DNA from 4 places in the Arthrobacter sp. KBS0703 genome. Region 1 is predicted to be linked to each of the others. Evidence: riboswitches for the same ligand, from Rfam matches in the RefSeq annotation. Region 1 holds a riboswitch; each other region holds the start of a gene.
The links. Region 1 has a riboswitch for thiamine pyrophosphate ahead of thiO (glycine oxidase ThiO). Riboswitches for the same ligand answer to the same signal wherever they lie in the genome.
Positions count from the first base shown of each region.

Region 1 (3,955 bases):
CCACGTTGGTGAGATCGATCCCGCCGATGGCGAACCAGGGCAGGAGCAGGCCGCCGACTCTTTCCTCATCCGCCTTGCGGACGGCCTCGTCGGCGTACCGGACAAGGTCAAGGCCGACGGCGGCACGTCCGGGCTTGGTGGGGGTGGCCCACACGGGTCCCACACAGAAATAGTCCAGCCCGGTGCGGCCGTGGGTGGCGGCGATGGCGGCATCCACCTGGCCGGTGGTGTGCGTGGACAGCCCGATCACCGTGGCGGCGTGCAGGAGCTTGCGCGCCGAACGGAGCGGCAGGTCTTTTTGGCCGATGTGGAACACCGGTGCCCCGGACAGTGATGCGATGTCCGCACGGTCGTTGACGGCCCAGAGCCGGCCGTGCCGGTGGGCTGCCTGGCGCAGGACGTCCAGAAGTTCGAGTTCCTCGGCGGCCTCAATGGTCTTGTCGCGCAGCTGGATGATGTCCACCCCGCCGGCGAATGCCGCATCAACGAAATCGGCGAAGTCGCCGCGCTCCTGGCGGGCATCGGTGCAGAGGTAGAGGCGGGCGGTGGTGTGGACGTCATGCGCGGTCATGGCACCCAGCCTAGTTCCTCTAAACTGGGCAGGTACCGCGGGAGCCCGCTGCAGCTGTCACAAACGGCGCAGGGCTGAGAGGGCGTGAGAGCCGACCGCTTGACCTGATCCGGTTAGTACCGGCGTAGGGAAGGATTTCCATGAACCCTGGATCCGGCGGGACCACCGCTGCCACAGCAACTCTGCATGCCGACGTCGCCGTCATCGGCGGCGGCGTGGTGGGCCACGGGATTGCCTGGGAGGCAAGGCGCTCGGGACGCTCTGTGGTCCTCATCGATGAAGCGCCCGGAACGGGCGCCAGCTGGGCGGCCGCAGGGATGCTGGCACCGGTCAGCGAGCTGCATTACCAGGAAGAGGAACTCCTGGAGCTGATGCTCGATTCCTCGGCCCGGTGGCCGGCCTTCGCTGCCGCGCTCGCAGACGGCGGGCGGGACACCGGTTACCTCCCGACGCCGACCCTCGCCGTCGGCGCGGACCCCGCCGACCGCCGCGCGCTGATGGACCTACGCGAAGTCCAGCGGGCCAGCGGGCTCGTCGTCGAACCACTGACCATCCGGGAGGCACGGTCCCGGGAGCCGCTGCTGAGTCCGGGCATCTCGTGCGCCCTGGACATCCCGGCCGACCACCAGGTGGATCCGCGGCGGCTCGTGGAGAGCCTCGCCGCTGCGCTCGCCGAGCACACGCCCGGTTCCGGGACCGCGGTGGCCGGTGCGTGGAAGGGATACGCGGTCAGGGAGCACGCCGCTGGCCTGCTGTGGGACAACGAGGGGGTCTGCGGAGTCCGGCTCACCGGCGGCGGGACTGTCCTGGCCGGCGAGACGGTAGTGGCCAACGGCCTGGCCGCGGGATCGCTGGACGCGCTGCCGGAGGGCCTCAGGCTTCCGCTGCGGCCCGTGTACGGGGACATTCTCCGGCTCAGGGTCCCGGAGCGACTCCGCCCGCTGCTGACCGCCACGGTCCGGGGCATGGTCCGGGGCGTGCCCGTGTATGTGGTTCCGCGCCGGGACGGCACCGTGGTGATAGGTGCCACCCAGCGGGAGGACGACCTGTCCGGACCCAGCGCGGGCGGGGTCTATCAGCTGCTCAGGGATGCGCAGTCCCTGGTGCCCGCAGTGGCGGAACTTGAGCTCCTTGAAACCACAGCCAGGGCGAGGCCGGGAACACCGGACAACGCGCCGTTGCTGGGCCGTGTCCCGGCAGGCCGTGCCCCGTCAGGCGCCGGAAGGTCGGTGGCCGGGCTCATCGTCGCCACCGGGTTCTTCCGCCACGGCGTGCTCCTGACCCCGGCGGCCGCGGCAATCTGCCGCGAGCTGATGGACGGCGTGGAGGACGGCCGCTGGGCTGCCTTCCGGCCTGGGAGGTTCTCCCCGGAGCTGTCCGCATCCGGCGCCGCCGCAGTGAGCGCCGGCAAGCCACACAGCGCCGGCAACCCATCTTCAGCCGGCGACCTGTATTCATCCGGCACAGTCACATTTGACCAGGACAAGGAACCAGCATGAACATCACACTGAACGGTATTGAACAGGCAGTGGGCGCCGGCGCCTCCGTCACGACGCTCGTCAGCCAGGTCACGGGGCGCATACTTGCCGCGGACGGACAGGCCGCCGACGGCCAGCGGCTCGGGGTGGCCGTGGCACGCAATTCCGAGGTGGTGCCCCGGAGCCAGTGGCACAGCACGGCCCTTGCAGAGGGCGACGACATCGAGCTCGTCACAGCAGTCCAGGGAGGATGAGGACGATGACCGAAACAACAGCGGCCGCAGCGCAGCAGGGGACCGGTTCAGCCGACCGCCTCGTCATTGACGGCGTGGAACTGACCTCGCGGCTCATCATGGGCACCGGCGGGGCTCCCAGCCTGGACGGGCTCGGCGCCGCGCTGCTGGCCTCCGGCACCGAGCTGACAACGGTAGCCATGCGGCGCTACTCGCCCGCCGAAACGGGATCCCTGTTCCAGCTGCTCCTGGACAACAACATCCGCGTGCTGCCAAATACCGCCGGCTGCTTCACGGCGCGGGACGCCGTCATGACGGCCGAGCTGGCGCGCGAGGCCCTGGAAACCGACTGGGTGAAGCTGGAAGTCATCGCCGACGAGCACACGCTCCTCCCGGACGCCGTGGAGCTTGTGGACGCCACCGAGCAGCTGGTCAACCGCGGTTTCAAGGTCTTTGCCTACACCAACGATGATCCCGTCCTGGCGCTGCGGCTCGAAAACCTGGGGGCAACCGCCGTCATGCCGCTGGGCTCACCCATCGGGACCGGGCTCGGAATCCTCAACCCGCACAACATCGAGCTGATCGTGTCGCGGGCTTCCGTTCCGGTGGTGCTGGATGCCGGGATCGGCACGGCCTCGGACGCGGCACTGGCCATGGAGCTGGGCTGCGACGCCGTACTGCTGGCCACTGCGGTGACCCGGGCCCAGAACCCGTCGCTCATGGGGGAGGCCTTCAAACACGCGGTTATCGCCGGTAGGCTGGCGAAGGCGGCCGGGCGGATCCCGCGCCGCGAGCATGCCTTGGCGTCATCGGCCATGGAGGGCCGGGCAGAGTTCCTGTAGGTCCGGACCGCCCACGGAGACCATGCGGCGCGGCACGCTCACTGGATCCTCGCTTAGGAGTCAGCCGTGGCCGCCAGAGACGACATCCTCACCCGCCCGCAGATCGACGCTGCGCTCGCCGGCCTGCCCGACTGGCGCTACCGGCTCGGCGGCCTGGTCACCGTCTACAAGACGCCGACGGCGGCTTCCGCGCTTGAGCTGATCGCCGCCGTCGGGCGCATTGCCGAGGACAGCAACCACCATCCCGACCTGGACTGGCGCTATAACCGCTTGTTCATCCGGTTCAGTTCCCACGACGCCGGCGGCGAGGTCACGCCGCGCGACGTCAACGCCGCGGCCGCGGTCTGCGACGCCGCAGCGGCTGCGGGAGCCCAGTCGGAGCCCGGCCTGTACCATCTAGATGTGTATAAGAGACAGGTACCGGACCGTGGAGATCGGGATCGACACCACGGACGCGGCGGAGATCTCCGAGGTCTGGCGAGTGGCCCTGGGCTACCGGAAGGGGCGGGACGGCGACCTGGCGGACCCCCACGGCCGCGGGCCGGGGCTATCGTTCCAGGAAACCGGCACTCCCAACGACAACCGCCTGCACGTGGACATCCACCGGTCCAAGGCCGAATCTGCGCCGGCCCTCGAGAAGACGGCGGCCACCGGCGCGTTAATGGACAGAGACCACGCACCCGGCCGGGTGGTGGTCACTGACGCCCAAGGGAACCGGCTATGCCTCTGCACTGAGGAAGGCACCGGGCCGGCAACCTAGGAGCACCCGACTGCTAGATCTTCAGGGCAGCCGTCAGCCGCTGGGTGTCCTGCCGTGCACGGACCCTGCCC
Region 1 is NZ_MVDG02000001.1:741,572-745,526, forward strand. It holds gene thiE (thiamine phosphate synthase) at 1-571, opposite strand, end outside; TPP riboswitch at 599-719, shown strand; gene thiO (glycine oxidase ThiO) at 712-2,070, shown strand; gene thiS (sulfur carrier protein ThiS) at 2,067-2,303, shown strand; gene B1A87_RS03580 (thiazole synthase) at 2,309-3,124, shown strand; partial or broken gene B1A87_RS23570 (4a-hydroxytetrahydrobiopterin dehydratase) at 3,191-3,409, shown strand; gene B1A87_RS23575 (VOC family protein) at 3,525-3,884, shown strand; gene B1A87_RS03590 (hypothetical protein) at 3,898-3,955, opposite strand, start outside.

Region 2 (3,955 bases), 3.5 Mb from region 1:
TTCCAGCTGCTGACGGTGCCGGTTTCCGCCCACATGGTGGGCCGGGCCGGCTACCGCACCAAGCACCTCCACAGGGAGCTGCTCAGCAGCGATGAGCTGGAAGCCGTGGTGCTGAAGGCCGCCCAGGCGGCCAAGGACGCGAAGCGCGACGGCGGGAACCGCACCGCCGATTGAGCGCGGCCCGCGGGTTCCGGCAGGTTCAACCAGCGGCCGGCTCAACCAGCGTGGGCTAGACGATGTCCTGGCTCTTGGCGAAGCGGGTGATGGCCCGCTGCGTGCCGCGGTTGGCCAGCACCTGGATGACGGCGCTCACGGATGCGGAAATGAGCGCGAACGTCAGCGCCGAACGCAGCGTGGTGGGGACGTCGTCCTTGCCGCCCTTCGGCGGCTTCCGGCCGGTGGTCTTTTCCCAGATGGTATCCACGGCCTTGGTGCCGGCGAACCCGGCCAGCAGGCTGACGCCCGTACCAAGCAGCTTGATGAAGAAATTCATTCAGGGACTCCTAGCGTCTTGAATTCTGGACTTCCCCTAGCCTAGCCGCATGGACTGGTGGATTTCCGTCAGCGCCTGAACCACCAGATCGTGGTCGGCCTTCTGCGGCAGCCCGGACACCGTGACAATGGCGACCGCGCCGACGTCGCGCACATAGACGGGGAAGGCGCCGCCGTGGGCCGCATAGGTGGACTGGTCGAACCAGGCGTTGTCCTCGATCCGGCTGCCGCCCACCCTGCCGCGCAGGCCCACCAGCAGCGACGGTTCCTCGTAGCGTGCCGCCGTCCGCTGCTTGGCCTTGACCCAGCCCTCGTTGTCCGGCGTGGCGCCTTCGAGCGCCACGTGGAACAGGACCTGTTCGCCCTTGGTGATGTCGATGGCGATGGGCAGGTTGCCCTTCTTGCCGAGTTCAACCAGCAGGAGGCCCAGGTTGAGGGCGTCGTCCTTGCTGAAGGCGGGAAACTGCAGCGCGGCGATCTGCGCCTCGATCTCGGCGATCAGCGCCTCCAGGGAACCTGCGGGCTGTTCGTCGGGGGAGTCGGGGTCGAAGCCGGTCGCTGCGCCAATGACGGAGTCCTGTTGTGTCATGGCCCCAATGTACTCCGGACCGGTAACCGGCAGGCGCGGAAACTCCCGGATTGTGACACCTGCCCCCGGTCTTCCGGGGCCGTCCCGGTGTAAACTGGATCAGCCCACAAGGGCAGATTTATTACGACAGGGGAGCGCCACCGTCGGGGATCACTGGCAACTGCCAGCCGAACCGCGGATGGGCGCTGAGAGTGCGGACAGCCGCAGACCCTCGAACCTGATCCGGCTAGTACCGGCGCAAGGGAGTCGAGTTCTCAAAGTGTCCGGCAGCTGGCGGCCCAACCACCCGCAGCCGGGGAGCGCTTTCCCCTCCTGTTCCTCAGGAGGACATTATGACAACTGCAGCAATCAAGAAGACCGGTTACAACTGGCGCGTGACGGACATCGTGGTGGCGGCACTGATCGCCGTTGCCGGCGGCGTGATCTTCTGGGCCTGGTCCCAGGGCGCCAACCTCATTTCCGCTCCGGTCAACGCGGTCTACCCGCCCCTTTCCGGGCTCTACGCCGGCGGCTGGATGATCCCGGCCGTGCTCGGCATGCTCATCATCCGCAAGCCGGGCGCGGCGCTGTTCTGCGAGACCGTTGCCGCCACCGGTGAACTGATCATGGGATCCCAGTACGGCACCACGGTGCTCATCTCGGGTGTCCTGCAGGGCCTCGGCGCTGAGCTGGTGTTCGCCGCCTTCATGTACAAGAAATTCAACCTGCCCGGGTCGCTGCTGGCAGGAGCCGGCGCCGGCCTGTTCTGCGGCCTGAACGATTCGTTCCTCCCGTGGGGCTGGAACATCGCCTACACGGCAGGGGACAAGCTCGCGTACATCATCTTCACCTCCATCTCCGGCGCGATCATTGCCGGCGCCCTGTCCTGGATCGCCACCCGCGCCCTGGCCAAAACCGGCGTGCTGAGCTCGTTCGCGTCCCGCAAGGCAGCCACGGAGCCCGTCTTCTCCTGATGCCCACACCTCACGACGGCGGTGTCCGCCCCGCCGCGGTCACCGCCCGCGGCTGGGGCTGGCGCCACGCCGGACGAATCAGGCCGGCAGTCCACGGGCTGGACCTGGACATCCGTCCCGGGGAGCGCGTCCTGCTCCTGGGCCCCTCCGGCGCCGGCAAATCCACGCTGCTCCACGCCCTCGCCGGCGTGCTCGGCGACAGTACCTCCGGAAACGTGACAGCAGCCGACGGCGGCACCCCAGACAGCGACGACGCGGACGAATCCGGCAGCCTCCTGATCGACGGCGAGCCGCCGCACACCCGGCGGGGCCGCGCCGGCCTCATGCAGCAGGACCCCGAAACCCAGGTGGTGCTCTCCCGCCTCGGCGACGACGTCGCGTTCGGCGCGGAGAACCTCTCGGTTCCCCGCGACGCGATCTGGGCGCGCGTGCACGAGGCGCTGGACGACGTCGGGCTGGTGCACCTGCCGCTGAACCATCCGACGTCGGCGCTGTCCGGCGGGCAGAAACAGCGCCTTGCGCTGGCCGGCATCCTGGCGATGCGTCCCGGGCTGATCCTGCTGGACGAGCCCACGGCCAATCTTGACCCGGCCGGTGTGCTGGAAGTCCGGGACTCCGTGGGGCGCTGCCTCGACAAGACGGGCGCCACGCTTGTGGTCGTGGAGCACCGGGTGGCGGTGTGGAAGGACCTCGTGGACAGGATCGTGGTCCTGCAGCCGGGGTCCGCCACGCGGCCGGCCGTGCTGATCGACGGCCCCCCGGACCAGGTCCTGGAACAGGCACGCGGCATGCTCACCGCCGCCGGGGTCTGGGTGCCGGGCTACGTTCCGGCCACGCGGCGGCGGACGTTTGGCGGCACTGCAGCAGCCGCGGGCCTTGCTGCCGCCAACATGCCGGGGGAGCTGGCCGTTGCCTCCGGCCAGCTGCTCCTCGCCGCCGAGGACCTGGCGGTTTCGCGCGAACGTCCCCGCCGCCGCGGCTTCAAGTCCGTCCCGCCCGTTCCCGTCCTGCGGGACGTCGCGGCACAGGTCCGCGCCGGTGAGGCGCTGACCGTCACCGGACCAAACGGCGTCGGCAAGTCCACGTTCGCGCTGACCCTCGCCGGACTGCTTCCGCCCGTGGCCGGCACGGTGTCCGCCGCAGTGGAACTGAGCCGCGGCGCCGGGATCGACCCCTACAAATGGAAGGCGGAGCAGCTGATCGCCAGGATTGGAACGGTGTTCCAGGAACCCGAGCACCAGTTCGTCACGGGCCGGGTCCTGGACGAGCTCCAGTTCGGCCCCAAGCACCTGGGCCACGGCGAGGAACGCGTGGACGAGCTGCTGGAACGGCTCCGCCTGACCGAGCTCGTGGACGCCAACCCATACACCCTCTCCGGCGGAGAGAAGCGCCGGCTCTCGGTGGCCACCGTCCTGGCGGCGCACCCGCAGGTCCTGGTCCTCGACGAACCCACCTTCGGCCAGGACGCCAACACCTGGGCCGAGCTCGCCTCCTTCCTGTCCGAACTGCTCGACGCCGGAACCGCCGTGGTCTCCGTGACGCACGACGAGGAGTTCACCCACGTCCTGGGCGGCACCGAGCTCCGGCTGGGCAGCCGTGAACTCAGGGCTCCTGAACAGGCCGCGCCATGAGGGACGCGCTGACCCTCGCCGGCAACCAGGCCGTGCTGGTCCGGGCCAACCCGCTGGCCAAATTCGCGGCGGTCTTCCTCATCACGCTGGTCCTGGCGCTGTCCATCGACTGGATGTCCGCGTCCGTGGCGCTGGTGTGCGAGATCCTGCTGTTCCCGCTGGCCGGACTGACCTTCACGCTGCTGTGGCAGCGCGGCTGGCCGCTGATCCTCGCGGCGGCCGTCGGCGGCTGGAGCACCTCCATCCTGGCGCCGGACAGCGGCAAGGTGCTGCTCGACGTCGGACTCTGG
Region 2 is NZ_MVDG02000001.1:4,254,157-4,258,111, forward strand. It holds gene mnhG (monovalent cation/H(+) antiporter subunit G) at 1-174, shown strand, start outside; gene B1A87_RS19735 (DUF4235 domain-containing protein) at 230-493, opposite strand; gene B1A87_RS19740 (heme-degrading domain-containing protein) at 530-1,081, opposite strand; TPP riboswitch at 1,200-1,343, shown strand; gene B1A87_RS19745 (ECF transporter S component) at 1,414-2,034, shown strand; gene B1A87_RS19750 (ABC transporter ATP-binding protein) at 2,034-3,665, shown strand; gene B1A87_RS19755 (energy-coupling factor transporter transmembrane protein EcfT) at 3,662-3,955, shown strand, end outside.
Region 2: it holds a riboswitch for thiamine pyrophosphate, as region 1 does, so the genes downstream of both, B1A87_RS19745 (ECF transporter S component) here and thiO (glycine oxidase ThiO) in region 1, are expected to answer to the same signal.

Region 3 (3,955 bases), 360 kb from region 1:
CGGCGCGGGCCGGCGCCCCGGCTGTTCCAGACATTCATGGCCATGTGGTGGTGGTAGCCGCCGGCCGAAACGAAGAGCGCCTGGCCGTGCCAGCCGGCCGTCTTTTCGAACCCGAGCGTCCCGACGTAGAAGTCGTGGGCCGACTGGACGTCGCCGACCTGGAGGTGCACGTGTCCGACTCCGGCCTCCGTGCCGCGCTGGCCATCCACGGACTCCTGGGTCAGGTGCTCCTGCAGGTACCGCTGCGGCGGCAGCGCCAGACTGTCCATGACGACGTTTGTGCCGTCCCAGGCCCAGGCGTCGCGGGGGCGGTCCCAGTAGAGCTCAATGCCGTTACCCTCGGGGTCGCTGAAGTAGAACGCCTCGCTCACGAGGTGGTCGGCGCTGCCCGTGAAGGACTGCGGCTCATACTGGGCTGCGCTGGCCACCGTGGCCGCCAGTGCCGCCTGGCTGTCGAAGAGGAGGGCGGTGTGGAAGAGGCCCGCTTCACCCCGGCCGGGGACGTTCAGTCCGGGCGCGGGGGCCAGGTGGACCAGCGGCGTCTGCAGCCGCCCGAGGTAGAGGCCGCCGTCCTGCTCTGCCACGACGTCGAGGCCGAGGGCCCGCTGGTAGTAGTCGGTCATGAGGCTCATGTCCCCCACCTTGAGCATGACGGTGCCCATGGTGAGATCGGCAGGAAGAAGATCCTGGTTGCTGGATGCTGTTGTCATTGAGTGCTCCCTGACTCCCCGGCCACCGGATTTCGGTGGTCCCTACATCTCTAAATTACTTGAAGCTTCAATTTATTCCTAACGGACGATCTTCCCCCGCAGAACCACGCCTTTCAGATCGCGGATCGTTTCCGGATCCGCGCGGGGATCCTCCGAGCACAGGACCACGTCGGCGCTGGCCCCCTCGGCCAGGCCGTCGGCCCCCAGCCACCGGCGGGCGCCCCAGCAGGCGGCGTCCAGGGCTGCAGCCGCCGGAAGGCCGGCTGCGTGGAGTGCCAGAATCTCGTCGGCGATCCGGCCGTGCCGGATCACACTGCCCGCGTCCGTTCCGGCGAAAACCCGCACCGTGGCCTCGTAGGCTTCCAGGACGCGCTCATTCCGGCGCTCCCACAGCCCGCGCATGTGGGCCGCATAGCGCGGGAACTTGGCTTCGGCTTGGTCGGCGATGTCCGGAAACGTGGCGATGTTGATGAGCGTCGGAACGATCGGCACCTGCTGTTCCACGAAGCGGGGAATGTGCCGCGGCAATAGCCCTGTGGCGTGTTCGACGCAGTCGATTCCGGCGTCGAGCATGTCATCCAGGGTGTCTTCTCCGAAGCAGTGCGCAGTGACCCTGGCGCCTTCATCGTGGGCGGCGCTGACGGCGTCCCGTACCGCCGCGGCCGGAAACGACGGCGCGAGGTCGCCGGCGTCGCGGTCGATCCAGTCCCCCACCAGCTTGACCCAGCCGTCCCCGGCACGCGCCTGCTTCCGGACCGCCTCCACCAGATCCTCCGGTTCGACCTCGACGGCGAAGTTCCGCAGGTAGCGCCGTGTCCTGGCGATGTGCCGCCCGGCCCTGATGATCCTCGGCGCATCCGGCGATTGCTGCAGCCACCGGGTGTCGCTGGCTGCGCCCGCGTCCCGGACCAGCAGCGTCCCGGCATTCCGGTCCGTCATCGCCTGGCCGTGCGCCACGTCGTCGTCCACGGCGCCGCCGGGGCCCAGCCCGATGTGGCAGTGCGCGTCCACGAAACCCGGCAGTACCCAGCCGTCCAGCACAACGTCCGGACTTTCAGTCGGCCGCTGGAAGGTCAGCCAGCCGTCCACGGCCCAGAGTCCGTGCCGCTCCCGGTCCGGGCCGGTAAGCACGGTTCCGCTGAATTCAATGATGCGCGCCATGACTCCAGCCTAATCCGCCGGCCGGCCCTGGCCAGGGGCGCCGTCCCGCCCGTGGCCGCACGCCCTGTCACACCTGCAGTCACACCGGGCATGGATGGGCGGCGGCCCGCTGCCCTGTGGTAGCTTCGTCTACGACCACACGGGTGCCCCTGCAGGGGCTGAGATCGGGCTAGCGCAGCCTGCGACCGTTGAACCTGTCCGGGTAATGCCGGCGAAGGAAGTGAGCAGTAAATGAACACCCAGAAAACACAGCTGATCCCTGCCCAAAATGAGGCAGCCGAAGCTGAAACCGGCCAGGCGACCACCCAGTCGCTGAAGTCCCATTCCCTGGCCTACCTGGAGGGGGACGGCCTGCGGGTTCCGGTAACGGAGATCGCCCTGGAGCCCTCACCCAACGGGGAACAGAACGAGCCGCTGCGCGTCTACCGGACGGCCGGACCCGGCAGCGACCCGGTGGTGGGCCTGGCGCCGTTCCGCGCGGAGTGGATTGAGGCCCGCGGGGATACGGAGCCGTACGGCGGCCGGGAGCGGAACCTGCTCGACGACGGCCGGTCAGCCGTGCGCCGCGGCGCAGCTTCCGCGGAGTGGAAGGGAGCGCAGCCGGTGCCCCGCCGCGCCGTCGGCGGTAAGACGGTGACGCAGATGCACTACGCCCGGCAGGGCGTGGTGACTCCGGAGATGCGCTTCGTCGCCCTGCGGGAGAACTGCGATGTTGAACTGGTGCGCAGCGAAGTGGCGGCCGGGCGCGCCATCATCCCGAACAACATCAACCACCCGGAATCGGAGCCGATGATCATCGGCAAGGCCTTCCTGGTGAAGATCAACGCCAACATCGGCAACTCGGCCGTGACCAGCTCCATTGCCGAAGAGGTGGACAAGCTCCAGTGGGCCACCCAGTGGGGCGCCGACACCGTCATGGACCTCTCCACCGGGGATGACATCCACACCACGCGGGAATGGCTGATCCGCAACTCCCCCGTGCCGATCGGCACCGTGCCCATCTACCAGGCACTGGAAAAGGTCAACGGCGAAGCCAACGCACTGACGTGGGAGATCTTCCGGGACACCGTCATCGAGCAGTGCGAGCAGGGTGTGGACTACATGACCATCCACGCCGGCGTGCTGCTGCGCTACGTTCCCCTCACAGTCAAGCGGGTCACCGGAATCGTGTCCCGCGGCGGCGCCATCATGGCCGGCTGGTGCCTCGCCCACCACCAGGAAAACTTCCTCTACACGCACTTCGACGAACTGTGCGAGATCTTCGCAAAGTACGACGTCGCCTTCTCGCTGGGAGACGGCCTGCGGCCCGGCGCGACGGCGGACGCCAACGACGCCGCCCAGTTCGCCGAACTCGACACCCTGGCCGAGCTGACCCAGCGCGCCTGGGAATTCGACGTCCAGGTCATGGTGGAAGGGCCGGGCCACGTCCCGTTCCACCTGGTCCGGGAAAACGTGGAACGCCAGCAGGAGCTGTGCAAGGGAGCCCCGTTCTACACCCTCGGGCCCCTGGTCACCGACATAGCCCCGGGCTACGACCACATCACGTCCGCCATCGGCGCCACCGAGATCGCCCGCTACGGCACGGCCATGCTCTGCTACGTGACGCCGAAGGAGCACCTGGGGCTGCCGAACAAGGACGACGTGAAGACGGGCGTGATCACCTACAAGATCGCGGCCCACGCGGCGGACCTCGCCAAGGGACACCCGGGCGCCCACGAGCGGGATGACGCCCTGTCCAAGGCGCGCTTCGAGTTCCGCTGGCGGGATCAGTTTGCGCTGTCCCTTGATCCCGTCACGGCCGAGGCGTTCCACGACGAGACGCTGCCTGCGGAGCCGGCCAAGACCGCGCACTTCTGCTCCATGTGCGGTCCGAAGTTCTGCTCCATGCGCATCAGCCAGGACATCCGGGACGAATACGGCTCGGCAGAGTCGCAGGCGGCCCTGGTCGAGATGGCCGAAGGAATGCGCGAGAAGAGCCAGGAGTTCCTGGCCGCCGGCGGCAAGGTCTACCTGCCGGAGCTGCGGGTTCCCGAAACGGCCGACCAGTAGCAGCCGGCAGGTAGCAGCCGGGGTCAGGACGCCTG
Region 3 is NZ_MVDG02000001.1:1,097,995-1,101,949, reverse strand. It holds gene B1A87_RS05150 (VOC family protein) at 1-710, opposite strand, end outside; gene B1A87_RS05145 (amidohydrolase family protein) at 789-1,871, opposite strand; TPP riboswitch at 2,001-2,108, shown strand; gene thiC (phosphomethylpyrimidine synthase ThiC) at 2,103-3,920, shown strand; gene B1A87_RS05135 (alpha/beta fold hydrolase) at 3,944-3,955, opposite strand, start outside.
Region 3: it holds a riboswitch for thiamine pyrophosphate, as region 1 does, so the genes downstream of both, thiC (phosphomethylpyrimidine synthase ThiC) here and thiO (glycine oxidase ThiO) in region 1, are expected to answer to the same signal.

Region 4 (3,955 bases), 470 kb from region 1:
AGGAGTCGAAACCCCGGCAGCAGAGACACGGGTTGAAGAGACCACTGTTCCGGAGATCCAGGCCGAGGCAACCGCGGCCGCCGGCACGCAGGAGGCGGCCGCCGAAGAGGAGCCTGAAGAACAGGCCCCGGTGGGATCGCTCTTCCTGGAGCCGGCGTCAGTCACGTCGATCATCTTTCAGGCTCCAGACCTGAACAAAGTGATCCGCCCGGCTGCCGCGCCGCCGCCGCCGAGGACAGCGACGTCGAAGGCGTCGAGGACGAGCAGGACGACGACGGCGGACGCCGCCGCCGCCGTAGCCGCGGGCGCCGGGGCCGGAGCCGCACTGACCGCGACATCACGGACACCGACGACTCCGACGTCGATGCGGACGGCAGCGATGCGGCCGACGACGCCGATGAAGAGATCACCGGCCAGGCCGACGACGGCGTGACGTCCCGCCGCCGCCGCCGCCGCCGCCGTGGCGACCTAGATGTGTATAAGAGACAGGGCGGGGAGGGCGACGATCCCCCCAACACCGTGACCCGCGTCCGTGCGCCGCGCGCCATCAGCGAGGCGCCGGTCAACAACCGCGTCACGTCCGTCAAGGGCTCCACCCGGCTGGAGGCCAAGAAGCAGCGCCGCCGCGAATCCCGCGACACCGGCCGCCGCCGCACCGTCATCACCGAGGCCGAGTTCCTGGCCCGCCGCGAATCCGTGGACCGCCAGATGATCGTCCGCCAGCGCGACGACAGAATCCAGATCGGTGTCCTCGAAGACGGTGTGCTGGCCGAGCACTTCGTGTCCAAGACGCAGCAGGACTCCCTGATCGGCAACGTCTACCTGGGCAAGGTCCAGAACGTGCTGCCGTCGATGGAAGCCGCCTTCGTTGACATCGGCCGCGGCCGCAACGCCGTGCTCTACGCCGGTGAAGTGAACTGGGAAGCGGTCAACCTCGAGGGCAAGCAGCGGCGGATCGAGAACGCGCTGAAGTCCGGCGACTCCGTCCTGGTCCAGGTCACCAAGGACCCGGTCGGCCACAAGGGCGCCCGCCTCACCAGCCAGATTTCGCTGCCCGGCCGGTACCTCGTGTACGTTCCCGGCGGTTCCATGACTGGCATCTCCCGCAAGCTCCCAGACGTCGAACGCAACCGCCTGAAGCGGATCCTCAAGGACCGCCTGCCGGAGAATGCCGGCGTGATCGTCCGCACCGCGGCGGAAGGCGCCTCGGAGGAGGAGCTGACGCACGATATCAACCGGCTGCGCGCGCAGTGGGAAGGCATCGAGGGTCAGTCGAGCTCCACGAAGGTCCTCGCCCCGGAACTGCTCTACGGAGAACCGGACCTGACCATCAAGGTGGTCCGCGACGTCTTCAACGAGGACTTCTCGAAGCTGATCGTTTCCGGCGAGGAGGCGTGGGACACCATCGAGGCCTACGTCACCTACGTGGCACCCGACCTGGTGGGCCGCCTGGAGAAGTGGACCAAGGACACCGATATCTTCGCGGCCTGGCGGATCGACGAGCAGATCCACAAGGCCCTGGACCGCAAGGTGTTCCTGCCCTCCGGCGGCTCGCTGGTGATTGACCGCACCGAGGCCATGACCGTGGTGGACGTTAACACCGGCAAGTTCACCGGCAGCGGCGGCAACCTCGAGGAGACCGTCACCAAGAACAACCTGGAAGCCGCCGAGGAAGTGGTTCGCCAGCTGCGCCTGCGCGACATCGGCGGCATCATCGTCATCGACTTCATCGACATGGTGCTCGAATCCAACCGCGATCTGGTCCTGCGCCGCATGGTGGAATGCTTGGGCCGTGACCGCACCAAGCACCAGGTGGCCGAAGTGACCTCCCTGGGACTGGTACAGATGACCCGCAAGCGCATGGGCACCGGTCTGCTGGAAGTCTTCGGCGAGCAGTGCGAGACGTGCGCCGGCCGCGGCATCGTCACCCACGACGAGCCCGTCGAGCACCGCCTGTCTCTTATACACATCGTGGCCGCTGAGCACCATGTCCCGCGGACCGAGAGCCAGCCCGTCGCCCGCACCGAGCGCAAGAGCCGCCGCCGCGGCAAGGGCGGGCAGGTTGCGACTGACGGCGCCCCGGCGGCTTCGGCCGCTGCCCACCCGGAGCCCACCGACGCGGAGCGCCACGCCAAGGCCGAAGCCACCCGGGCAGCACTGGCCAACATTGCAGCCGCAGCCCACGCCGCGCACCTGCATGAGGATGCCGCCCACAGCGCCACCGGCGACGCCGCCCGTCCGGACGTGCCCGCCGCGGCCGCCCCGGAAAGCCCGGTCGTGCACCGCGCCCCCGAGACGGAAAGCGTTTCGGGCCGCCCGGGTGCCGTGCTGACCTTTGGGCGGCGAGAAAGTGGTGCTGCCGTTTGTTGAGCACGCTGACGAACACGCCAAGGAATCCCCGGCACTGACCCTGGACCGGCTGGAGAAGGCCTTCGCCCACCTCGGCGAGCCGGCGCCCTCCGCTGGGGGAAACGCCCCGGCCGCCGCAGCACCGGCAGCTGCTGAACGCGCAGCTGCTGCCCCTGCTGCGGCAACGGCACGTCCCGCCACGGGAGCCCCGGGTTCTGACGGTGACCGCTATGAGGACCACTCCGCCCTGCAGCCCCGGGCCCGCCGCCCGCGCCGCAACCGCAGCGCCAGCCGTGCCCAGGGCGCAGCGAACGAGACGTCGGTGGAGCACCACGAGACGGCTCCGGCAGCAGCCACCGGGCACTCACACGAGGCCAAGGCTCCTGAAGCGGAATCAGCGGCGGCCGCCAAGCCGGCGAACGAACCGATCATTCTCGGAGTAGGCGTACCCGCCTCAGAACTCTGAGCTGACCCGTCATGACGGAGGCCGGTGCTGCAGTTGCAGCACCGGCTTCCGCTGGTTAACGCCGTTGGTCGTAATCCGCAACGCAGTGCCGGCGGCGGAGTTAGCCGCTAGGCTGGGGGACTGACACGGGGTGCCGCGCCAGGTGCCGGCTGAGATCCAAACCCGTTGAACCTGTCCGGTCAGCACCGGCGAAGGGATGTCTCGTTTGTCTACAGCATCTGTCCTGCCCGCGCCTGCGGCCGCTCCCGGTTCCGCCGTCAGCGACGTCGACACGACCGTCGCTACGTCCCGGACCATTCCGCGTGTCCTTGCCATCGCCGGCTCGGATCCGTCGGGCGGCGCCGGTATCCAGGCGGACCTGAAAAGCATCGCAGCCAGCGGCGGCTACGGAATGGCCGCCATCACGGCGCTGACCGCCCAGAACACCAGGGGGGTGAGCGGCGTGCACGTTCCGCCCGCGCCGTTCCTCACCGCGCAGCTGAACGCCGTCAGCGACGACATCAGTGTTGACGCCGTGAAAATCGGAATGCTCGGTGACGAGCAGGTGATCACCGCGGTCCGCAGCTGGCTGGAGAAGGTCCGTCCCGGCGTCGTTGTTCTTGATCCCGTCATGGTGGCGACGAGCGGCGACCGGCTGCTTCAGGCGTCCGCCGAGGCGGCCCTCCGCGCGCTCCTCCCGCTGGCTGACCTCATCACCCCCAATCTCGTGGAGCTGGGCATGCTGCTCGGCGAGCCCGAGGCTGCGAGCTGGTCCGAGGCGCTGGAGCAGGGCAGGCGGCTTGCAGCCGGAACCGGGGCCACCGTGCTGGTCAAAGGCGGCCACCTCGACGGCGATGACTGCCCGGATGCCCTGATCAACACCCGGGGCCTGCTGTCCGCCGACGTCGTGGTGGTGGACGGCCAGCGGATCCAAACGCGCAACAGCCACGGCACCGGATGTTCGCTGTCGTCCGCCATGGCAACGGTCCAGGCGAGGCTGGGGGACTGGGAAGCATCCCTGCGCGCCGTCAAACCGTGGCTTGCCGAGGCGCTCCGCACCTCCGACCAGCTGGAGGTGGGCAGCGGCAACGGACCGGTGAACCACTTCCACCACCTGCCGTCCGCGAACCTGCCCTCCGGTGACTTGACGCCTGGCGCCCC
Region 4 is NZ_MVDG02000001.1:1,209,425-1,213,379, forward strand. It holds partial or broken gene B1A87_RS05720 (Rne/Rng family ribonuclease) at 1-2,815, shown strand, start outside; TPP riboswitch at 2,932-3,029, shown strand; gene B1A87_RS05725 (bifunctional hydroxymethylpyrimidine kinase/phosphomethylpyrimidine kinase) at 3,012-3,955, shown strand, end outside.
Region 4: it holds a riboswitch for thiamine pyrophosphate, as region 1 does, so the genes downstream of both, B1A87_RS05725 (bifunctional hydroxymethylpyrimidine kinase/phosphomethylpyrimidine kinase) here and thiO (glycine oxidase ThiO) in region 1, are expected to answer to the same signal.